2 regions of the Arthrobacter sp. SLBN-100 genome follow, and region 2 is predicted to be linked to the other one. Evidence: riboswitches for the same ligand, from Rfam matches in the RefSeq annotation. Region 2 holds a riboswitch; the other holds the start of a gene.
The links. Region 2 has a riboswitch for thiamine pyrophosphate ahead of FBY31_RS04565 (bifunctional hydroxymethylpyrimidine kinase/phosphomethylpyrimidine kinase). Riboswitches for the same ligand answer to the same signal wherever they lie in the genome.
Positions count from the first base shown of each region.

Region 1: another riboswitch for thiamine pyrophosphate. It lies ahead of FBY31_RS06635 (FAD-dependent oxidoreductase); the one in region 2 lies ahead of FBY31_RS04565 (bifunctional hydroxymethylpyrimidine kinase/phosphomethylpyrimidine kinase).

Region 1 is NZ_VFMY01000001.1:1,432,788-1,440,602, reverse strand. It holds gene FBY31_RS06650 (DEAD/DEAH box helicase) at 1-523, opposite strand, end outside; gene FBY31_RS06645 (RNB domain-containing ribonuclease) at 804-2,315, opposite strand; gene thiE (thiamine phosphate synthase) at 2,400-3,137, opposite strand; TPP riboswitch at 3,165-3,283, shown strand; gene FBY31_RS06635 (FAD-dependent oxidoreductase) at 3,276-4,655, shown strand; gene thiS (sulfur carrier protein ThiS) at 4,652-4,888, shown strand; gene FBY31_RS06625 (thiazole synthase) at 4,892-5,701, shown strand; gene FBY31_RS06620 (4a-hydroxytetrahydrobiopterin dehydratase) at 5,757-6,095, shown strand; gene FBY31_RS06615 (hypothetical protein) at 6,157-6,459, opposite strand; gene FBY31_RS06610 (DUF3107 domain-containing protein) at 6,501-6,725, opposite strand; gene FBY31_RS06605 (TetR/AcrR family transcriptional regulator) at 6,777-7,442, opposite strand; gene moeB (molybdopterin-synthase adenylyltransferase MoeB) at 7,527-7,815, shown strand, end outside.
Region 2 is NZ_VFMY01000001.1:974,867-982,681, reverse strand. It holds gene FBY31_RS04570 (Rne/Rng family ribonuclease) at 1-2,882, shown strand, start outside; TPP riboswitch at 3,061-3,158, shown strand; gene FBY31_RS04565 (bifunctional hydroxymethylpyrimidine kinase/phosphomethylpyrimidine kinase) at 3,166-4,698, shown strand; gene rplU (50S ribosomal protein L21) at 4,962-5,270, shown strand; gene rpmA (50S ribosomal protein L27) at 5,331-5,594, shown strand; gene obgE (GTPase ObgE) at 5,711-7,300, shown strand; gene proB (glutamate 5-kinase) at 7,290-7,815, shown strand, end outside.

The DNA of each region.
Region 1 (7,815 bases), 460 kb from region 2:
GGCCGGGGGTGCCCACCACAACCTCCACGCCCTTCTTCAGGGCTTCCACCTGGGGCTCATAGGCACGGCCGCCATAAATGGTGGCGATGCGCGCGTTCCGCTTGCGGGAAGCCGTTTGCAGATCATTGGCCACCTGCACCGCGAGTTCGCGGGTGGGAACAATGACCAGGGCCTGCGGCGCGCCGGGGACCGCGAGCTTTTCGTAGCCGGGATCGTCCTGGCCCACCACGCGCTGGAGGGCGGGGATGCCGAAACCGAGGGTCTTGCCGGTACCGGTCTTGGCCTGGCCGATGATGTCGTGGCCGGACAGGGCTACCGGCAGGGTCATGGCCTGGATGGGGAAGGGGTGGGTGATCCCGGCGTCGGCCAGGGATTCCACGATATCGGCGCGCACGTTGTAGTCCGCGAAGGATTTTTCCGCAATCTCGTGGGGCTTCTCGTCCGAGATGATGGTCTCTTCGGGCTCGATGGTTTCGGTGCCGGACTCGTCGGTCAGAAGCTGGTGGGTATGCAATTCACTCACTGGGGAGTTTCCTTATTCATTTGGGCAATGGCGCTGCCTGCTCAACGGGCCTGCCGCAAGGCGGTTCCGGAGCACGCTCGGGCGCGCACGCAATTCCAGTGGAAGCCGATCGCGGGCTATCTAAATGCTGGCACTGGGGACCAGCGGGTAAATCTCAAGATCGCGTAGGGGCGGGCTTGTTGGTTTCAAATCAAGGAAATCAACGACCGGGCATCCATTTCTACTTCTTCAGTCTAGCCGCAGGGAGCCGAAATACCGGCTTCCGGCGCCTTCCGGCCCTTCAGGGGGCAGATGGCACCAGCTCGAAATGGACTTCGCGTGTTGCGATATCCGAAGAGACCAGGCGCACCCGGACCTTGGTTCCGGGCTCCAGCTCACCGGCGCAGCGGGCCGTCACGGCGGGGTCCGGGATCTGGATGATCCCCGAACCGCCGTTCCCGTTGCCGTTCCCGTTCTTGCCGTTCCCGTTCTTCCCGTTGCCGTTCCCGTTTTTGCCGTTTTGCGGCTTCGACCCAGAAATAACGATCGCTTCGAACTCCTGGCCCACGTGGTTGACCAGCAGCGCAGCCTCCACCGTGTCCAGGGCCATCCGCTCCATCCGTGACGCCAACTGGTCCGATCCCGCCATGATCTCCGGCAAAGTTGGCAGGGCTTCCCGTGCCCAGCCCGGCACCTTCCCGCCGTTGCTCAAGGCCTCGCAGATGACCAGGACAAAGCGGTCCACCAGGCGGCGCAACGGCGCAGTGGTATGCGCGTAGGCGGCGCCGATGGCGGACTGGACGCCGTCTTCCGGCACTGATCCGTCAAAGGCCGTGTAGGCGGCGCCGCGGAACAGCATGCCGGCGGAGTGCATGATGGCCAGCTGGCGGGGATCCGTTGGGTCCAGGCTGCGCAGGTATTCCCCGTAACTGACTTCGCCGTCCCAGGGCTTGCCCAGGGCTTCAGTCTGCAGCCGGAAATGGTTCAGGGAGCGCTCATCCGGGGACGGCATGGTGCGCAGGATGCCGACCTTCCCCGTGAGCATGAGCCGGGCGGCCGCCATTCCGGTCATCAACGAGATCTGCGCGTTCCAGTCCTCCACGGGAAGCTGGGGAGCAGCGTCAATCCGGTAGCCGCCGTCCGGCAGCTGGACGATCTCCTGGTCGGGCATGTTCAGGCTGGCGCCGCCGCGGGCCCGCTCCAGCTCCACACGCTTGAGCCCCACCTCTCTAAGGAGCCGCAGCACCGGCGGGGCCGTGCCGTCGTCGAGTTGCGCCTGGGCGCCTTTGTAGCTGAGCTTGGCCCGGCTGCGGATACGCGCCCGCCTGACGGCAGCGGACCTGACCTCGGCGGCGTTGTCGAGGTGGAAATCCCAGACGAACGCAGAGCAGTCCTGGCCAGGAAGGAGGCTGCCGGCCTGTTCGCTGATGATTTCCGGATGCAGCGGGATCCGCCCGTCGGGGGCGTAGAACGTCTGCCCGCGGCGGCGTGTTTCCGCATCCAAAGGCCCGCCGGGGGTCACGAATGCGGGCACGTCCGCGATGGCGTAGAGCACGTGGTACCCGTCGGCGTCGGGCTCTATGAACAGTGCCTGGTCCAGGTCGGTGGAGGACGCGGGATCGATGGTGACGAACTCGACGGCAGTCAGGTCGTAGGCGGGGAGCTGCAGGGATTCCACGGCTGCTTTGGCGTCGGCCACGGCATCATCGGGGTAGGCCGCCGGCAGCTCCAGCTCGGCCCGCAGAGCACCGAGCGCCGCCTCTAGCGCGTTCTTGTGCTCGTGGACGTTGGGAGCCAGCCGATGGTGTGACACGAAAATCAGCCTAGCTCGAATTCCGGCGATAATGCAGGCACCCGGGCGGTGAGCGGCAAAGGGTAATGCGCCGCGTAACGAGGGTCAGGAACCGGGTGCATCCAAGGCGGCAAGGAGCGAAGCGGCGGCGGCTGCGGGGTCCTCGGCTTCGGTGATGGCCCGGACCACCACGATCCGGCGGGCGCCTGCTTCCACTACCTGCTCCACGTTGCCGTGGCCGATGCCGCCGATCGCAAACCAGGGGACACCGCCGTCGGACTGTCCTTCCTGCCCTGAGGCACGCGCAGCCCCGGCGGCGTACTTCACCAGCTCAAGCCCCACGGCGGCCCGCCCCGGTTTGGTGGGCGTTGCCCACACCGGGCCCACGCAGAAGTAGTCCAGCCCCGCCGGCCCGGCGGCCGCCGCGAGGGCCGCGTCCACTTGCCCGGGAGTGTGGCTTGACAGGCCGATGGCCGCGTTGCCGTTGAGCAGGGTCCGCGCGGCGGCCAGGGGGAGGTCCTTCTGGCCGACGTGGAATACCGGGGCCCCGGACAGCACTGCGATGTCGGCCCGGTCGTTGACGGCCCACAGCCGGCCGTGCCGCTCCGCCGTTTCCTTCAGGACGGCCAGCAGTTCCAACTCCTCGGCGGCCTCGATGGTTTTGTCCCGGAGCTGGATGATGTCCACGCCGCCGGCAAACGCCGCATCCACGAACTGTTCGAAATCGCCGCGGTCCTTCCGGGCGTCCGTGCAGAGGTACAGGCGCGCTGTGCTCAGACCGTTGCTGATCTTGGTGGTGCTCAGGACATCGGTGGCGGCGGCTGGAGTGTGGGACACATTCATGGGGGCAAGCCTAGTTCCTCTACACTTGCCTCGTACTGCGGGAGCCCGCGGCAGCTGTCACAAAGCGCCGGGCTGAGAGGGCGTCAGAGCCGACCGCTTGACCTGATCCGGCTAATACCGGCGTAGGGAAGGAGACACATGGGCGCACCATCGAACCCGGGCGCAATGGAACCGCTATCCGCGCCGCCCGTCGGCACCATCCGTGCCGATGTCGCCGTCATCGGCGGCGGAGTGATCGGCCATGGCATTGCCTGGGAGGCGCAACGCTCGGGACGTTCCGTAGTGGTCATCGATGACGCTCCGGGTTCCGGGGCCAGCTGGGCGGCCGCCGGGATGCTGGCCCCGGTCAGCGAGCTGCACTACCAGGAAGAGGACCTCCTCGAGCTGATGCTGGACGCGTCGGCCCGCTGGCCCGCCTTCGTGGCCGGCCTCCGCGAAGCGTCAGGGGCTGATCCGGGATACATCACGACGCCGACCCTTGCCGTGGGTGCCGACGCCGCCGACCGCCGTGCCCTGATGGACCTGCGCGCGGTGCAGCAGGCCAACGGACTCGCCGTGGAACCGCTCACTGTCCGCGAAGCCCGCAAACGGGAGCCCCTGCTTAGCCCGGCCATCGCCTGCGCGCTGGACACCCCGGCTGACCACCAGGTGGACCCGCGGCTGCTGGTGGACTGCCTGCGGCGCGCGCTCGCCGGCCACGGCGTGAACGGAACCAGGGACGAAGCTGCCCGCAGCGGAACCAGACAGGATGGCGCAGCAGCAGCCGGCGCCGTCGACGGTTACTCGGTGCCGGACAAAGCGGCTGCGCTGCTGTGGCAGGACGGCGCCGTTGCCGGCGTGCAGTTGGTCGGCGGGGGAACCGTGCTGGCCGGCGAAACGGTAGTGGCGAACGGGCTGCACGCGGCAGAACTGGGGTCCCTCCCGGCAGGCCTGCATCTTCCGTTGCGGCCCGTCTTCGGGGAGATCCTGCGGCTCGCAGTGCCCCCGCATCTGCGGCCGCTGGTGGTGTCCACCGTCCGGGGCCTGGTGCATGGCGTGCCGGTGTATATCGTTCCCCGCCGGGACGGCACGGTGGTCATCGGGGCAACCCAGCGCGAGGACGCGCCCTCCGCAACCGGTGCAGTTTCCGCCGGCGGCGTCTACCAGCTCCTCCGCGACGCGCAGGTGCTGGTTCCCGCCGTCGCCGAACTTGAACTGCTGGAGTGCACCGTCCGGGCCCGTCCCGGAACGCCGGACAACGCACCGCTGCTGGGCCGGATACCCGTTCGAGGCGGCGCGGGCCAGGCCGGCGGACACGTTCCGGGCCTTATCATCGCCACCGGGTTCTTCCGCCACGGGGTCCTCCTGACCCCGGCCGCAGCCGCCATCTGCAGGGACCTCATGGACGGCCGCGAGGACGCCCGCTGGGCGCCTTTCAGCCCTGCCCGCTTTTCCGGCGCCGCAACTGCCAGTGCCTCAGCTACCCGCGCCGCCAGCGGCGGCCTTAGCCACCAACCGCCCACAAAGGAAACAGTATGAATATCACCTTGAACGGAACCCGGCACCCGGTGCCGGACGGTGCTTCCATCACCCTGCTCGTCAGCCAGGTCACCGGCCGCCCCCTTGGTCCGGACGGCCAGGCCACGGACGGGCAGAAACTCGGCGTGGCCGTGGCACACAACGCCCAGGTAGTGCCGCGCAGCCAGTGGTTCGCCACTGCGCTCGCGGACGGCGACGAGGTTGAACTCGTCACGGCAGTGCAGGGAGGCTGACCCATGAGCGAAACCATCACCACCGCAGCCCCCTCCGTGCTGCAGGATCCGCTGGTCATTCACGGCGTGGAACTGGATTCCCGGCTCATTATGGGCACCGGCGGCGCGCCCAGCCTGGACGGCCTGGGCGCAGCGCTCCTTGCCTCCGGTACCTGCCTGACCACGGTGGCCATGCGCCGCTACTCTCCGGCGGAGACAGGCTCGCTGTTCCAGCTGCTCGTGGACCACGGCATCCGGGTGCTGCCCAACACGGCCGGCTGCTTCACGGCCCGGGACGCCGTGCTGACGGCTGAACTGGCACGTGAGGCGCTGGAAACGGACTGGGTGAAGCTGGAAGTCATCGCCGACGAACAGACCCTCCTGCCGGACGCCGTCGAACTGGTGGACGCCACCGAACAGCTCGTCAACAGGGGCTTCAAGGTGTTCGCGTACACCAACGATGATCCTGTCCTGGCCCTCCGGCTCGAGAACCTCGGGGCCACGGCCGTGATGCCGCTCGGGGCGCCCATCGGCACCGGGCTTGGCATCCTGAACCCGCACAACATCGAGCTGATTGTGTCCCGGGCCTCGGTCCCGGTTGTCCTGGACGCGGGAATCGGAACTGCCTCGGACGCGGCCCTGGCCATGGAATTGGGCTGCGACGCAGTACTGCTGGCAACGGCGGTGACCCGGGCGCAGAATCCTGCGGTGATGGGGGAGGCCTTCAAACACGCGGTGATCGCCGGTAGGCTGGCGAAAGCGGCCGGCAGGATACCGCGCCGCGAACATGCACTGGCGTCGTCGGCCATGGAAGGCCGGGCAGAATTCCTGTAGCCCGTCCGGAGCACCGGCGGCAGTCCAGCCAGCGTACGACCGAAGAGGAGCAGCCATGGCCGCCACAGACGTTCTTTCCCCCGAACGGCTCGAGGACGCCCTGGCCGTCCTGCCGCACTGGCGCCATCACGAGGGCGCCCTCGTGACGGTGTACAAAATGCCGACGTCCGCTGCCGCACTTGAGCTGATTGCCGCCGTCGGGCGCCTCGCCGAGGAACAAAACCACCACCCGGACCTCGACTGGCGGTACAACAGGGTATTCCTCCGCTACACATCGCATGACGCCGGGGGAGAGGTGACCGCCCGCGACGTCGGGGCGGCTGAGGCAGTGAGCGAAGCCGCCGCCGCGGTCCATGCCGTCGCAGAGCCGGCCAAGCACCCCGCCGGTGCTTAAACGCCCGTGGCCACCGCCCTGGGGCAGTGGCCACGGGATGTGCCTGATGGTGTTCTTCCGGCTAGAGCTTCAGCGCCGCCGTGAGCCGTTCCAGATCCCGTTTGGCACGGGTGCGGCCCAGGTAGACGACTGCCGCCACCGCCGCTGCTGATCCGAGCACCATGGGCAGGATCCACGGCATCCAGGTCAGCCCGGGAAGGTACCCGAAACCTGCGGCCATCAGGATGATCCAGCTCAACGCTCCCACAGCCACGGCAACTCCGGCCGGCACGCCAACACCGTATTTGGTGTGGCGTTTGTCGTTGGCCCAGACGATGAAACCTGCGGCGGCGGTCACCAGCACCACGATGGTCAACGAAAGCATGGCCCTCCTCTGAAATGCTCGCCTTAGTGGAAGGTCGGGGGCTAGAACTGGCCGAAACCTACGCGGCGGACTTCTTCGGCACCGATTTCCACGTACGCCAGTGCCTTGCCGGGAACAATGATGAGGCGTCCCTTGTCATCCTTCAGGCGCAGGTCGCCGCCGTTGCTGATGGCTTCCTGGACGACCTTGGCCACTGAGTCTGCGTCATCGTTTGACTCCAGCACAATTTCGCGGGCAACGTTCTGCACGCCGATCTTAATTTCCACAGGGGGCCTCCCAGCCAGTTCACGTTTCTCGGGTTATATCTTATTTGTAGTCTAGGACTCTTTGGGGAAGCGAGAGATTCCGCGCCAAGCTAAACGGTAGATGAGGTCACTCGCCACATCGAGGTCCAGGTTGCCGTCCGTTTCGAGCCAGTATCGGGCGCTGACCTGGGCCATGCCGGCAAGTCCGCGCCCCAGCAGCTCGGCCTCCAGGTGCGGAAGTTTGGTGTCCTCTGCGATGACGCGGGCAATGGCATCGGCAAATGTACGGTTGAAGGTTTCCAGCCGTGAGCTGACATCGGGATCATTGATGAGGTCCGACTCGAAAACCAGCCGGTGGGCCTGGTCATCGCTGGCAATGAACTGGAAATAGGCCCGCATGACGGCCTGCACCCGTTCGTCGTTGTCCGTGGTGGAGTTCAGTGCCCCGAGCATGAGGTCGGTCAGGGATGCCAGATGGCTTTCGAGCAGGGCCAGGTACAGCTCCCGCTTCGAAGGAAAGTGCTGGTACAGGACGGGCTTGCTGACGTGGGCAGTCTCGGCGATCTCATCCATGGCCGCGCCGTGGTAGCCGTTGGCCACAAAAACTTCCTGCGCTGCGGAAAGGAGTTGTGCGCGTCTCTCGTCCCTGGGAAGCCGGGCGGACCGTTGCCCGGCGGGGCGCGAGGCGGCTTGCGGTTCGCCTGCGGACGGGCGGCCGGCCCGTGCTTCATGGACCACAGTTGTCCTTCTTTCCCTTGCAGTTACCCCCACTCTACTTCGGGGTAATATGACCCGGCGGTATCCCGGGGCATACATTGAAGTATGGCTTCGACATCCACCGCAAATGTTTCAACAGTTTCACTGGCTCCGCTGGTTGAACCGGCAGGTGAGCTCACTCCCGCAGAGGTGGAACGCTACTCGCGGCATCTCATCATTCCCGAGATCGGCGCGCTGGGGCAGCGGAGGCTCAAGAACGCGAAGGTGCTGGTCATCGGCGCCGGCGGGCTGGGGTCGCCGGCGCTGCTTTACCTCGCTGCCGCGGGCGTGGGAACGCTGGGCATCATCGACGACGACGCCGTTGACCTGAGCAACCTGCAGCGCCAGGTCATCC
Region 2 (7,815 bases):
AGGCTGCAGCAGAACAGGCTGGAGCCGGAGAAGCGGCAGCCGCAGAAGCGCCCGCAGAGCAGGCTCCCCAGGCACAGCCGTCCGCAGAGGCTTCCGTTGAAGCAGCATCCAGGGAGCAGGCGCCCGCCGCCCCAGCCAGCCCCTTTGGTTCCCTGTTCCTGGAACCCGCTTCCCCCACCTCCGTGCTGTTCCAGGCCCCGGACCTGAGCACCGTAGTGCGCCCGGCACCCGCCGCCGCCGCGGAAGCAGTCGAGGACGAAGCCGATGACAGCGACACCGATGACGCCAACGGCCGCCGCAGGCGCCGGGGCCGCGGCCGCCGTAACCGCAACCGTCCCGGCGAGGGTGAAGGCGCTGAGCTTGAAGGCAGCGAGGAGGCCGACGCCGATGCCTCCGAGGACGGCGATGAGGAGGCTGCAGGGCAGCTGGAGGAAGGCGTCACGTCCCGCCGTCGCCGCCGCCGCCGCCGGGGTGACCAGGACCTTGAGCTGACGGGCGGCGGGGAAGACGACCCGCCCAACACCGTCACCCGGGTCCGGGCGCCGCGCGCCGTCAGCGAACCCGCCGTCAGCAACCGGGTCACCAGCGTCAAGGGATCCACCCGCCTGGAGGCGAAGAAGCAGCGCCGGCGCGAGTCGCGGGACACCGGCCGCCGCCGCACAGTCATCACCGAAGCGGAGTTCCTGGCCCGCCGCGAATCCGTGGACCGGCAGATGATCGTGCGCCAGCGCGACGACAGGATCCAGATCGCCGTCCTCGAAGACGGGGTCCTGGCCGAACATTTTGTGTCCAAGACGCAGCAGGACTCCCTGATCGGCAACGTTTACCTGGGCAAGGTCCAGAATGTGCTGCCGTCCATGGAAGCTGCCTTCGTGGACATCGGACGCGGCCGCAACGCCGTCCTGTACGCCGGTGAAGTGAACTGGGAAGCCGTTAACCTCGAAGGCAAGCAGCGCCGGATCGAAAACGCGCTGAAGTCGGGCGATACCGTCCTGGTCCAGGTGACCAAGGACCCCGTGGGCCACAAGGGCGCCCGCCTGACCAGCCAGATCTCCCTGCCCGGCCGCTACCTGGTGTACGTACCCGGCGGTTCCATGACCGGCATCTCCCGCAAGCTGCCCGACGTTGAACGCAACCGCCTCAAGCGCATCCTGAAGGACCGCCTTCCGGAGCAGGCCGGCGTTATTGTGCGTACCGCTGCGGAGGGTGCGTCCGAGGAAGAGCTGACGCACGACATCAACCGGCTGCGCGCCCAGTGGGAGGGCATCGAGAGCCAGTCGAAGTCCACCAAGATCCTTGCCCCGGAGCTGCTCTACGGCGAACCGGACCTCACCATCAAGGTGGTCCGCGACGTCTTCAACGAGGACTTTTCCAAGCTGATCGTCTCCGGCGAGGAAGCCTGGGACACCATCGAGGCGTATGTCACCTATGTGGCTCCGGACCTCGTGGGACGGCTCGAGAAGTGGACCAAGGACCAGGACATCTTTACCGCCTGGCGCATCGACGAGCAGATCCACAAGGCGCTGGAGCGGAAGGTCTTCCTTCCCTCCGGCGGTTCGCTGGTGATCGACCGCACCGAAGCCATGACCGTGGTGGACGTCAACACCGGCAAGTTCACCGGCAGCGGCGGCAACCTTGAAGAGACGGTAACGAAGAACAACCTCGAGGCTGCGGAGGAAGTGGTGCGCCAGCTCCGGCTCCGCGACATCGGCGGCATCATCGTCATCGACTTCATTGACATGGTCCTCGAATCCAACCGTGACCTTGTGCTGCGACGCCTCGTGGAGTGCCTGGGACGCGACCGCACCAAGCACCAGGTCGCGGAGGTTACCTCGCTTGGCCTGGTCCAGATGACGCGCAAGCGGATGGGTACCGGGCTGCTCGAAGTGTTCGGCGAGCAGTGCGAGGCGTGCGCGGGCCGCGGCGTCGTCACCCATGACGACCCCGTGGAGCACCGCCGGGCCAACATCGTGGCCGCCGAGCACCACGTTCAGCGCTCGGACAGCAGGCCCGAAGCCCGCAGCGAAGGCCACCGCCCCGACAGCCTGCGCCCGGATAACAACCAGTCCGCCGCCCGCCCGGACCGCAAGAGGCGCCGGGGCCGCAACGGCCAGGCGCCTGAAACAGCGCCCGCCGCCGCGGTCCAGATCCACACCGTCCACCCCGAACCCTCGGATGCGGAGCGGCACGCCAAGGCGGAAGCTACCAGGCTTGCCCTGGCCAACATCGCCGCCGCGGCGCACGCAGCGCACCTGCACGACGACGAAGTGGCGGCAGCCAGGCAGCAGGCTGCGGAGAAGCCTGATGCCACGCAGGTAGTCGAAAAGCGCGACGCCGATGCCCGTCCGGCCGCCGTGCTCACCTTCGGCGGCGAGAAGGTCGCGTTGCCGTTCGTTGAACACGCGGACGAGCAGCAGCCGCGGCCGGCCCTCACCCTGGACAGGCTCGCAGAAGCCTTCGCCCACCTCGGCCAGCCTGAAGCGGACACGGAAGCGCAGGCGGCGCAGGCAGAACCTGAGCTGAAGCCCCAGGCCGAGCAGGTGTCGCCGGTGTCCGAGCCCGCTCAGCAGCGCGTTGAAGCACCAGAGAAGGACTACAGCGACCACACGCTGGAGCAGCCGCGGCAGCGGCGGCCCCGGCGCCACCGCAGCGCCAGCCGTGCCCAGGGTGCTGCCAACGAAACCGCCGTGCAGCAGCACGAGAGCGTGGCTGTGGCCAGCACGGGCCATTCCCACCAGGCAAAAGCGCCCGAACCTGCCAGCGCCGGAAACCCGGCGGCTGCAAACACAGACGCTGCAGACACAGGCGCGGGCACGCCAGCTGCGAAGTCAGCGGACGCGCCCATCATCCTGGGCGTAGGGGTTCCGGCCTCGGAGCTCTAAAGGGGCCGAGAAACCCCGTCTTCAGCAGGTCATGCCCGGCCGGCCACCAACAGTGGCCGGCCGGGCATTCCTGTACCCGCGCTCAAACCGTTCCGGCGGCCGGCACAAGGAAAAAGCCCGGCTCCGCCGGTCGCAATGTGTCACCTGCTGCCTGCATCCGCCAAAAAAGCTAGGCTGGGAAACCGACACGGGGTGCCGCGCAGAGAGCCGGCTGAGATCCACACCCGTTGAACCTGTCCGGCTAGCACCGGCGAAGGGATGTCTCTTGTCTGCGACTCTTGCAATGCCCACTGCCACCCCGTCACCCGCCCCGGTAACATTCCATGCGCCCCCCGCGGCAGGGCGGCCTGTACCCCGGGTGCTTTCCATTGCCGGCTCCGATCCATCCGGCGGTGCCGGCATCCAGGCCGACCTCAAAAGCATCGCGGCATTCGGCGGCTACGGAATGGCCGCCATCACGGCCCTCACTGCCCAGAACACCCACGGCGTCCGGTCCGTGCACGTGCCGCCTGCCGACTTCCTGGCCGCGCAGCTGGACGCCATCAGCGACGACATCGGCATCGATGCCGTCAAGATCGGAATGCTCGGCAGCGCCGAGGTGATCGAGGCGGTGGGGGACTGGCTCCGGAAGGTTCGCCCCGCCGTCGTGGTCCTGGACCCGGTGATGGTTGCCACCAGCGGAGACCGGCTGCTGAAGGAGTCCGCCGAAGCCGCCCTGCACGCTCTCCTGCCGCTGGCCCACCTCATCACCCCCAACCTGGTTGAGCTCGCCATCCTTGTTGGCGGCGAAGTCCAGGGGAGCTGGGCCGGAGCCCTGGAGCAGGGCCGCGCGCTTTCCGCCGCTACCGGGGCTACCGTGCTGGTTAAAGGCGGACACCTGGACGGCAACGAGTGCCCGGACGCCCTGGTCAACACCGCGGGCGTGCTGTCCGCGGAAGTGGTGACGTTGCAGGGGGAGCGGGTGGCGACCCGCAACAGCCACGGCACGGGATGTTCGCTGTCCTCCGCGATGGCCACTGCACAGGCGCGGCTGGGTGACTGGGAGGCGTCGCTGCGCGAAGTGAAGCCCTGGCTGGCCGGGGCACTTGAAGCGTCCGGAACGCTGGAGGTGGGAAGCGGCAACGGCCCGGTCCACCACTTCCACCACCTGCAGCCGCTTCCGTCCGAAGGGAGCTTCGCCGCACAACTCTGGACCGAGGCCCGGCAGGACCTGGACGATATCCACGCGCTGGACTTCATCCGCGGCCTGGCTTCCGGCAGCCTGCAGGAGAAGGAGTTCGGGTATTACCTTGCGCAGGACGCCATCTACCTCAACGGCTATTCCCGCGTGCTGGCACGGGCGAGTGCCTTGGCGCCAACGGAGGCAGAACAGCTCTTTTGGGCCGGCTCAGCCAGGCAGTGCCTGGAGGTCGAGTCTGAACTGCACCGCTCCTGGCTGAGTACCCGCTCCGTCCAGCCTCAGCTCGGCCCGGTAACAAAGTCCTACGTTGACCACCTGACCGCCGCATCGGCGTCGGGCAGTTATGCTGTCCTGGCGGCCGCCGTCCTGCCCTGCTTCTGGCTCTACGCAGAGGTAGGCGCCACGCTGCACGCCCAGTTCCTCGCCGCCGGCGAACCCGCCGGACACCCGTACGCGGCCTGGCTGCGCACATATGCCGACGAAGACTTCGCGGCTGCCACCCGCCAAGCCATCGCCATCGTGGATGAGGCGGGGCGCAAGGCCTCGGCCGCGGACCGGCAGGCCATGATCACCGCATTCAAGCAGTCCTGCCGCCTCGAAGTGGACTTCTTCGACGCGCCGCGACTGTACTCCTGAACTGCTGCCCGCGGCCGGACCGGTACTATGGTGGGGCAGGGTGCGGACGCCGGACCTGAGCTGTGGTACCTATCACAGCAACCCGCCGGGAACCAGCCTCATTTGCGGCCGAAGACAGAATTAGCGTATTCTGGATCTTCGGTGCTTACGCCAACACTTGGGTTATGACCCCACGGCGTTGAGGCACAGCGAGAAACCAGGCTTTTGATAGTCGGTTCCGCACGCAAATTTAGTTATAAACGTCGAGAGAAGTGAGTTCCCAAGTGGTGTACGCGATTGTCCGCGCAGGCGGCCGGCAAGAGAAGGTTTCCGTCGGAGACTTCGTTACCCTGAACCGCGTCGCCGGTGGGGCTGGCAGCACCATTCAGCTGCCCGCGCTGCTCCTGGTTGACGGTGACAAGGTCACCTCTGCCGCTGCTGACCTGGCCAAGGTAACTGTTACGGCTGAGATCCTGAACGACCTCCGTGGTCCGAAGATTGTCATCCAGAAGTTCAAGAACAAGACCGGTTACAAGAAGCGCCAGGGTCACCGTCAGGAACTGACCAAGGTCAAGATCACCGGTATCCAGTAACCTTCGTTACTGTTCAGGTTTTTCAGCAGATTCCCCAGAATTTAGAGGCAGGCATTTCAGATGGCACATAAAAAGGGCGCGAGCTCCACTCGCAACGGTCGTGATTCCAACGCTCAGTACCTCGGCGTCAAGCGCTTCGGCGGCCAGGTAGTTTCCGCAGGCGAAATCATCGTCCGCCAGCGCGGCACCCACTTCCACCCGGGCGCCGGCGTTGGCCGTGGCGGCGACGACACCCTGTTCGCACTGACCCCGGGAGCCGTTGAATTCGGTACCCGCCGCGGTCGTCGCGTCGTCAACATCGTTGCTGCTGCAGCTGCAGAGTAACAAACAGTTCTGAAGCGGTGGAGCGGGCCAGTTGGTCCGCTCCACTGTTCTTTTAACCGCATTACAATCTTCTTGGCGCCCCGCGGCGTCCAGGAAACAGCATTGAGGAGATCCACGTGGCCAGCTTTGTAGACCGGGTAGTACTGCACGTATCCGGCGGTAACGGCGGCAACGGGTGCGTCTCCGTCCACCGTGAGAAGTTCAAGCCGCTGGGCGGTCCCGACGGCGGCGACGGCGGCAATGGCGGCGACGTTATCCTGCGCGTGGATCACCAGACCACCACCCTCCTCGACTACCACCACGCACCCCACCGCCACGCCACCAATGGAGGTCCGGGCATGGGCGACTGGCGCGGCGGCAAGAACGGCGAGACGCTCATCCTCCCCGTCCCCGACGGCACGGTTGTTAAGTCCAAGGACGGCACGGTGCTCGCGGACCTGGTGGGCGAAGGCGCCCAGTACGTGGCGGCGGCCGGCGGAATCGGAGGCCTGGGCAACGCTGCGCTCTCGTCCCAGAAGCGGCGCGCCCCAGGTTTCGCCCTGCTCGGTATCGAAGGCGAATCCAGCGACATCGTGCTGGAGCTCAAGTCCATCGCGGACATCGCCCTGGTGGGTTTCCCCTCCGCCGGCAAGTCCAGCCTCATCGCTGCCATGTCGGCGGCACGGCCCAAAATCGCCGACTATCCGTTCACCACGCTGGTTCCCAACCTGGGCGTCGTCCAGGCAGGGGATGTCCGCTTCACCATCGCGGACGTTCCGGGCCTCATTGAGGGCGCCAGCGAGGGCAAGGGCCTCGGCCACCACTTCCTGCGCCACGTGGAGCGCTGCGCCGCGCTGGTCCACGTCCTGGACTGCGGCACCCTTGAATCGGACCGCGACCCCCTCTCGGACCTGGCCGTCATTGAGGCCGAGCTCGAAAAGTACGCGGTGGACATGAGCTATGCCGGCCAGGACGGCGACGTGGTTCCGCTGAACCACCGCCCCCGCCTGGTGGCTTTGAACAAGGTGGACCTGCCTGACGGCAAGGACATGGCCGATTTCGTTCGTCCGGAGCTTGAATCCCGCGGCTACCAGGTGTTTGAAGTGTCAGCCACCAGCCACGAGGGCCTGCGCCAGCTGGGCTTTGCCATGGCCGGGATCGTCAAGGCCGCGCGCGATGCCGTGGCCGCCGCCCCGCCCAAGGTCCAGCCGGCCGTACTGCGGCCGCGTGCTGTCAATGAGTCCGGCTTCAAGATCCGCCGTGAGGAGAAGGGCCTCGAGCCGCTGTTCCGCATCCTCGGGGAAAAGCCGGAGCGCTGGGTCAAGCAGACAGACTTCACCAACGAGGAAGCCATCGGCTACCTCGCAGACCGCCTGGCCAAGCTGGGCGTGGAGACCGAACTGTTCAAGCAGGGTGCAAAGCCCGGCGACACCGTAGTGATCGGCGGGGATGACGGCGTGGTCTTCGACTGGGAGCCCACCATGATGGCCGGTGCGGAGCTCCTGGCGTCGCCGCGCGGCACTGACGTCCGTTTCGCCGATATCGGCGACCGCCCCACCCGCGGCCAGAAGCGCGAAGAGCAGCAGGAACGCAGGGACGCCAAGGCCGCCGCACGGGCCGAACTTGAGGCAGAACGCAAGGCCGGCATCTGGACCGAGTCCGTGAGCAGCCGGCGGGTCGCCAAGCCACTCAAGGAGAGTGGACTGGACGCAGACAATGAGTTCTAGGGCGGCAGCCGCGGCGCCGCTTCCCCGGTGCGTGAACAGGAGCGTGCTCGCCAACGCGGGCCGGATCGTGGTCAAGGTCGGTTCGTCGTCGCTGACCAGCATCAAGGGCGGCATCTCCGAGGAGTCATTGACTGCTCTCGCTGACGCCCTCGCAGCCAAGCGCAATACAGGTACGGAGATCATCCTCGTGTCCTCCGGCGCCATCGCAGCCGGCCTGGCACCCCTGGGCCTGGCCAAGCGCCCCCGCGACCTCGCCACCCAGCAGGCTGCGGCCAGCGTGGGGCAGGGCCTGCTCATGGCCCGCTACACCCAGGCCTTCGGAGCGCACGGTGTGACCGTCAGCCAAGTGCTGCTCACGGCCGAGGACCTGATGCGGCGCAGCCAGCACACCAACGCCTTCCGGGCCCTGGACCGGCTGCTGAACCTCGGCGTGGTTCCGGTCGTCAACGAAAACGACACCGTGGCCACGCACGAAATCCGCTTCGGGGACAACGACCGGCTCGCCGCCCTGGTGG